3 regions of the Micromonospora sp. IBHARD004 genome follow, and region 3 is predicted to be linked to each of the others. Evidence: predicted binding sites of a transcription regulator. Region 3 holds the regulator's gene; each other region holds the start of a gene.
What was found. The regulator HrcA, encoded in region 3, represses chaperone genes, less so after heat shock. The targets are predictions, from matches to a motif close to GGTTNGCACNCTCNNNNNGAGNGTGCNAACC.
Positions count from the first base shown of each region.

Region 1: a site for HrcA is predicted at 1,338-1,368, ahead of groL (chaperonin GroEL). Genes of this name have one in related genera too.
Region 2: a site for HrcA is predicted at 1,173-1,203, ahead of groES (co-chaperone GroES). Genes of this name have one in related genera too.

Region 1 is NZ_CP199934.1:4,516,760-4,519,023, reverse strand. Features, by position in the region: gene groL (chaperonin GroEL) at 1-1,240, opposite strand, end outside; partial or broken gene ACTWO6_RS21980 (IS5/IS1182 family transposase) at 1,529-1,615, opposite strand; partial or broken gene ACTWO6_RS21975 (IS6 family transposase) at 1,818-2,264, opposite strand, start outside.
Region 2 is NZ_CP199934.1:5,966,405-5,968,668, forward strand. Features, by position in the region: gene groL (chaperonin GroEL) at 1-655, opposite strand, end outside; gene groES (co-chaperone GroES) at 726-1,040, opposite strand; gene ACTWO6_RS28990 (THUMP-like domain-containing protein) at 1,332-2,264, shown strand, end outside.
Region 3 is NZ_CP199934.1:5,385,120-5,387,383, reverse strand. Features, by position in the region: gene ACTWO6_RS26215 (DUF4870 domain-containing protein) at 1-509, opposite strand, end outside; gene hrcA (heat-inducible transcriptional repressor HrcA) at 742-1,764, shown strand; gene dnaJ (molecular chaperone DnaJ) at 1,838-2,264, shown strand, end outside.

The DNA of each region.
Region 1 (2,264 bases), 870 kb from region 3:
CGCCGCCAGGGAGTAGGCCCTCTTCGATGGCGGCCTTGGCGTTGCGGACGGCGTCCTCGATGCGGTGCTTGCGCTCCTTGAGCTCCACCTCGGTGGCCGCGCCGACCTTGATCACCGCGATGCCGCCGGCCAGCTTGGCCAGCCGCTCCTGCAGCTTCTCCCGGTCGTAGTCGGAGTCACTGTTGTCGATCTCGGCGCGGAGCTGGGCGACCCGGCCGGCGATCTGCTCCACGTCACCGGCACCGTCGACGATGGTGGTCTCGTCCAAGGTGGCGACCACCTTGCGGGCCCGGCCGAGCATGTCGAGGGTGACGTTTTCCAGCGTGAGACCTACGGTGTCGCTGACGACCTGACCATTGGTGAGGACGGCAAGGTCGGCCAGCATGGCCTTGCGGCGGTCACCGAAGCCGGGTGCCTTGACAGCCAGCGACGTGAAAGTGCCACGGACCTTGTTGACGATCAGGGTTGCGAGAGCCTCGGCCTCGACGTCCTCGGCGACGATGGCCAGCGGCTTGCCCGCCTGCATGACCTTCTCCAGGATCGGGAGCAGGTCGGTCAGGTTCGAGATCTTGTTCTCGACGATGAGGAAATACGGGTCGTCGAGAACGGCTTCCATCCGTTCGGTGTCGGTGACGAAGTAGGGCGAGATGTAGCCCTTGTCGAAGCGCATGCCCTCGGTGAGCTCCAGCTCGAGGCCGAAGGTGTTGCTCTCCTCGACGGTGATGACGCCTTCCTTACCGACCTTGTCCATCGCCTCGGCGATGAGTTCACCGACGCTTGCGTCGGCGGCGGAGATGGACGCGGTGGCCGCGATCTGCGCTCTGGTCTCGACGTCCTGGGCCTGGTTACGTAACGCCTCGGTCACCGCGGCCACGGCCTGCTCGATGCCGCGCTTGAGCGCGATCGGGTTCGCGCCCGCGGCGACGTTGCGCAGCCCCTCCCGTACCAGGGCCTGGGCCAGGACGGTGGCCGTCGTGGTGCCGTCGCCGGCCACGTCGTCGGTTTTCTTGGCGACTTCCTTGACCAGCTCGGCACCGAGCTTCTCGTAGGGGTCGTCGAGCTCGATCTCCTTGGCGATGCTGACACCGTCGTTGGTGATGGTCGGCGCGCCCCATCTGCTGTCCAGCACGACGTTGCGGCCCTTCGGGCCCAGCGTCACCTTCACCGTGTCGGCGAGGATGTTCATGCCACGTTCGAGGCCGCGACGGGCGTCTTCACCGAATGCGATCAACTTGGCCATCTGCGTCGTCCTCTACTCGTCGTGCTGACATGCAGCACTGATCGGACCGACCTGCGATGACTTACGCGCACGCCCCACCAGAGGGCTCATCCCAATCGGCTAGCACTCGCACAGGGCGAGTGCTAACTACGGTTTAGCACTCGCCACCTGAGAGTGCAAGGCACACGAAGATCAACCTCCCCGTGGTCGGACCCCAACACCCGGTCGACCACTCCGACACGATGCGGGGCGTCGCCGCCCCGGCCGCCATCGACGAGACACACCCCGATCTGCCCTGACTTGGGCGCCCAGACGCTGCCACACGCCCGCGGCGTGCCGCTCGGCCAGCCGCCGCCAGCACGTCATGCCCGAACCGAACCCGAGTTCTTGCGGCAGGAGGACGTCGCGAGGGGCGGGTCTCGTCAACAGGGCGTTGCGACCGCAGAATAACGGGGTGACTTCGGAAGCCGCCCTCGACGAGGTGCTGCGCAGCGCCGCCCGAGTTCGGGTGACCGATGGCGGGGTGTCGGGTGGGCGCTGTTGCGTCGCGGGCCAAGGGAGATGGCGAGCCCGTTTCGGGTCCGCGGTCAGATCGGTGGGCCAGCTCGGTGAACGCGGCAGCGACCCTCTTCGCGGGCGGGACATCGCCGGAAAGTTCGTAGTGGCCGCGTCGTAAGTTCTGCATGAAGGCGTGTCCGGCGATGATCACTTGTGCGGTCTGGTCGGTCCGAGTCCGCGCATGGGTCGTAGCCGGTGTTTGAGCTGGCTGTGATCGGCCTCGATCGGATTGTTCGCGTGCCGCTCGACGTGGTGCCAGGCCGAGGGGATCCAGTCGTCGAGCACGGCGGGGTAGACCGGGGCGGCGTCGGTGACGACCTCGCTGGGCGTCACCTTCAGCATCCGCAGCGCCCGCTGGAAGAACCGCCGGGCCGCGGCGGCATCGCGGCGGGCCGAGACGAGCACGTCGATGACCTGCCGTGCTGGTCGATCGCGCGGTAGACGTACCGCCACACGCCGTTGACCTTGACGTAGGTCTCGTCGACGA
Region 2 (2,264 bases), 580 kb from region 3:
GGATGTACGGGTCCTCCAGGACCGACTCCTGCCCCTCCACGTCGGTGACGAAGTTCGGCGAGATGAAGCCCTTGTCGAACTGGAGACCCTCGGTCACCTCCAGCTCGGTGGTGAGCGCGGAGCCCTCCTCGACGGTGATGACACCGTCGCGGCCGACCTTCTCCATCGCCTCGGCGATCAGCTCGCCGATGGTGGCGTCCTGCGCGGAGATCGTCGCGACGTGCGCGATCGACTCCCGGTCGGCGACCTCGACGGCCCGGCCGAGCAGCGCCTCGGAGACCTTGGCGGCCGCCGCGTCGATGCCCCGCTTGAGGCCGGCCGGGTTGGCGCCGGCGGTCACGTTGCGCAGGCCCTCGCGGACCATCGCCTGGGCCAGCACGGTCGCGGTGGTGGTCCCGTCGCCGGCGATGTCGTTGGTCTTGGTCGCCACCTCCTTGACCAGCTGCGCGCCGAGGTTCTCGTACGGGTTGGTGAGCTCGATCTCCTTGGCGATGGTCACGCCATCGTTGGTGATCGTCGGCGCACCGAATTTCTTGTCCAGGACGACGTTGCGCCCGCGCGGGCCGAGGGTGACCTTGACCGTGTCCGCGAGGGCGTTGACACCGTGCTCGAGCAGGTGTCGGGCGTCGTCCGAGAAGCTCAGGATCTTCGCCATGAATGTCCCTTCGAAGCGACGTCGCCCCGGCCCGGCGAGCCGGACCGGGGCAACGACACTGATCGGTTGCTTACTTCTCGATGACCGCGAGGACGTCGCGGGCGGAGAGCACCAGGTACTCCTCGCCGGCGTACTTGACCTCGGTGCCGCCGTACTTCGAGTAGATGACGGTGTCGCCGACCTTCACGTCAACCGGGATCCGGTTGCCCTTGTCGTCGATGCGGCCCGGGCCGACAGCGAGGACGGTGCCCTCCTGCGGCTTCTCCTTGGCGGTGTCGGGGATCACGATGCCCGACGCCGTGGTGGTCTCAGCCTCGTTCGCCTGGACCAGGATCCGGTCCTCGAGCGGCTTGATCGCAACCTTGGTCGCGGTAGTCACGGGCATACCCTCCTGGGGTACTTGGTTTCGTTGCCGAACGGCTGGCCGAACGGCGTCAATCTGCCACATGCCACCGGGCGGGGCCGTCGTCGCGGGTGCCGGTCCGCCTGGCGTTCAGCGCCCGGGCCGAGGCCCGGAAGCTGGCACCCTCGATGGGAGAGTGCTAATCGCAGGTTATTCCTCGGCTAGCACTCCGTCAAGGAGAGTGCCAGCGCGTCGCCCCCACGAGCATGATCGATCTCGGGTGCGGGGGCCCCGACCGGCCGATCCGCGCGGGTGGGCGGGGAGAATGGCACGGTGGATCTCGACCAGCTGGCCGCGCTGCGTACCCCCGAGGGGTCGGCCGCGCTCGCGGCGGCCACCGAGGTGGCCGGCGGCGACCCGCTGGCGGCGGCCGCCGCGCTCCGCTCGGCCGGGGTGCCGGCCGGGCTGGCCGCCGCCGCGCTCACCCAGGCCGAGCTGCGCCGCCGCGCCGCCGGCAAGTTCGGGCCGGCCGCCGCGGGGATGTTCCTCACCCGGGCCGGGCTGGAACAGGCCACCCGCCGGGTGGTCGCCGACCGACGGGCCGCACGGCTGCGCGCCGCCGGGGTGCGCACCCTGGCCGACCTGGGCTGCGGCCTCGGCGCGGACGCGCTCGCCGCCGCCCGCGCCGGGATCCGGGTGTACGGCGTGGAGGCCGACCCGGTGACCGCCGCGATGGCCGCCGCCAACGCCGAGGCCGCGGGGTTGGCCGACGCGTTCACGGTGGAGTGCGGCGACGCGACCGCCTTCGACGTCAGCCGGGTGGACGGGGTCTTCTGCGACCCGGCCCGGCGGAGCGCCACCGGTCGGCGGATCTTCGACCCGAACTCCTACTCGCCGCCGTGGGACTTGGTCACCGGGCTCGCCGAGCGGGTGCCGCACACCGTGGTCAAGGTGGCCCCCGGGCTGGACCACGCGCTGATCCCGGCCGGCGCCGAGGCGGAGTGGGTCAGCGTGGACGGCGACCTGGTGGAGGCGGCGCTCTGGTGCGGCCGGCTCGCCGAGGTCCCCCGCCGGGCCACCCTGCTGCGCGGCGGCACCCCGCACGTGCTGACCGGCTCCGGCGCGGCGGAGGCCCCGGTCGGACCGGCCCGCCAATTCTTGTACGACCCGGACCCGGCGGTGGTCCGCGCGCACCTGGTCGCCGAGCTGGCCGGGGAGCTGGACGCCACCCTGGCCGACCCGAGCATCGCCTACCTGTACGCCGAC
Region 3 (2,264 bases):
ATGACCGCCGCGGCGATCGCGACGAACCCGATCGCGATGCAGGCCAGGAGCCAGCCGACCAGGCCGACGATCGACCAGAGCAGCTGGAAGTTGAGCGCCGCGACCGAGTGCTGGCGCACCGTCGGCGACTGGTTGCCCCGGGCCAGCATGGCGACCAGCGGCGGGAGCCAGCCCAGCACGCCGCCGCTGACGAACATCGCCGCCGCGCCGCCGAAGTGGGCGATCAGCGCCCAGGTCTTGTCCTCGTTGTTGGCCCAGCCGCCGCTCGGGGCGCCGTACGCGCCGCCGGTCGGATAGCCGGCGCCCGGCGGTGGGTAGCCGCCCGGGGGTGGGTAGCCGCCCGGGGGCGGAGAGCCACCGGGCGGGGGATAGCCGCCCGCGCCCGGCGCCCCGGACAGTGGTGCGGTGGGCGGCTCGTCCGCCGACGAGCCGTACGGTGCCGACGGCGGGGTCGGGTCCGGCTGGGCGCCGGCGTCCCCCGCTCCGGGAGGGCGAGGTGGTTCAGTCATGGATGTCACGGTAGGGGTTGCCCGCAAGGCGGCACCAGAGCGACATCGCCCGGGATGTCCGGCTGATCGGCCCTGCCGCGGAGGCTGCGTGGCGGCCCGCACCGCTGGTCCGTCGGTGATCATCGCGTCGGGGGTGGCGCCGACGTAGACTGGCACTCGCTACAGTCGAGTGCCAGGTGCCCGGCCGCTGCCGTGCCGGCGGCGGGTCGAGGGTGCATCAGGAGGTGGGGAGATGGGTCTCGACGACCGCAAGCTCGCCGTGCTGCGCGCGATCGTCGAGGACTACGTCGCCACGCAGGAGCCGGTGGGCAGCAGGGCCCTGGTCGAGCGGCACCAGCTGGGCGTCTCCCCGGCGACCGTGCGCAACGACATGGCGGTGCTGGAGGAGGAGGGCTACATCCGGCAGCCGCACACCAGCGCGGGACGGGTGCCCACCGACCGCGGCTACCGGCTCTTCGTCGACCGGCTCTCCCGGGTCAAGCCGCTCAGCCCGGCCGAGCGCCGGGCGATCGAGCGCTTCCTGGTCGGCGCGGTCGACCTGGACGACGTGGTGCACCGCACGGTCCGGCTGCTGGCCCAGCTCACCCGGCAGGTCGCCGTGGTGCAGTACCCGAGCCTGGCCCGCTCCTCGGTGCGCCACCTGGAGCTGGTGCCGATCTCCACCACCCGGCTGATGCTGGTCATGATCGCCGACACCGGGCGGGTCGAGCAGCGGCTGGTCGAGCTGCCCACGCCGATCCCCGCCGACGACGTCACCGACCTGCGCCGGCTGGTCAACGAGAAGCTGGTCGGCAGCCGGCTCTCGGAGACCCCGCCGCTGGTCCAGGCGCTGGTCGACGAGTCGGCCCCGCATCTGCGCGGCGCCATGACCACCCTCTCCACCGTGCTGCTGGAGACGCTGGTGGAGCGGCACGAGGAGCGGATCGCGCTGGCCGGCACGGCCAACCTCACCCGCGGCGGACTGCTCGACTTCCAGGGCTCGCTGCGCCCCATCCTGGAGGCGCTCGAGGAGGAGGTCGTCCTGCTCAAGCTGATCGGCGAGGCGGAGCCGAGCACCACCCGGGTGCTGATCGGCGACGAGAACGAGATCGACAACCTGCGGGCCGCCTCGGTGGTGAGCACCGGGTACGGCCCGGGGGCGACCATCGTCGGTGGTCTCGGCGTGCTCGGGCCCACCCGGATGGACTACCCCGGCACCATCGCCACGGTGAGGGCCGTGGCACGCTACGTGGGCGAGCTGCTGGCCCAGAACTGACCAGTCAGGGCCGACGGCCGGCTCCGGCCGCCGACCGGCGCAACGCGAGACGAACATGAGGACACGGAACGCAGTGGCCAGGGACTACTACGGCATTCTCGGCGTGAGCCGGGAGGCCTCCGACGACGAGATCAAGCGCGCCTACCGCAAGCTGGCGCGGCAGTTCCACCCGGATGTCAATCCGGACCCGGAGGCACAGGAGAAGTTCAAGGACATCAACGCCGCGTACGAGGTCCTCTCGGACGACCGGAAACGGCAGATCGTCGACCTGGGCGGCGACCCGCTCGCGCCGGGCGGCGGGGGCGCCGGCGGCCCGGGTGGTCCCGGCGGGGCCGGCCCGTTCGTCGGCTTCCAGGACATCATGGACGCCTTCTTCGGCGGCGCCGCGGGCGGCGCCCGGGGGCCACGCCCGCGGACCCGGCCGGGCGCGGACGCGATCCTGCGGCTGGAGCTGGACCTGCACGAGACCGCGTTCGGCGTCGAGGCGCCGATCACCGTCG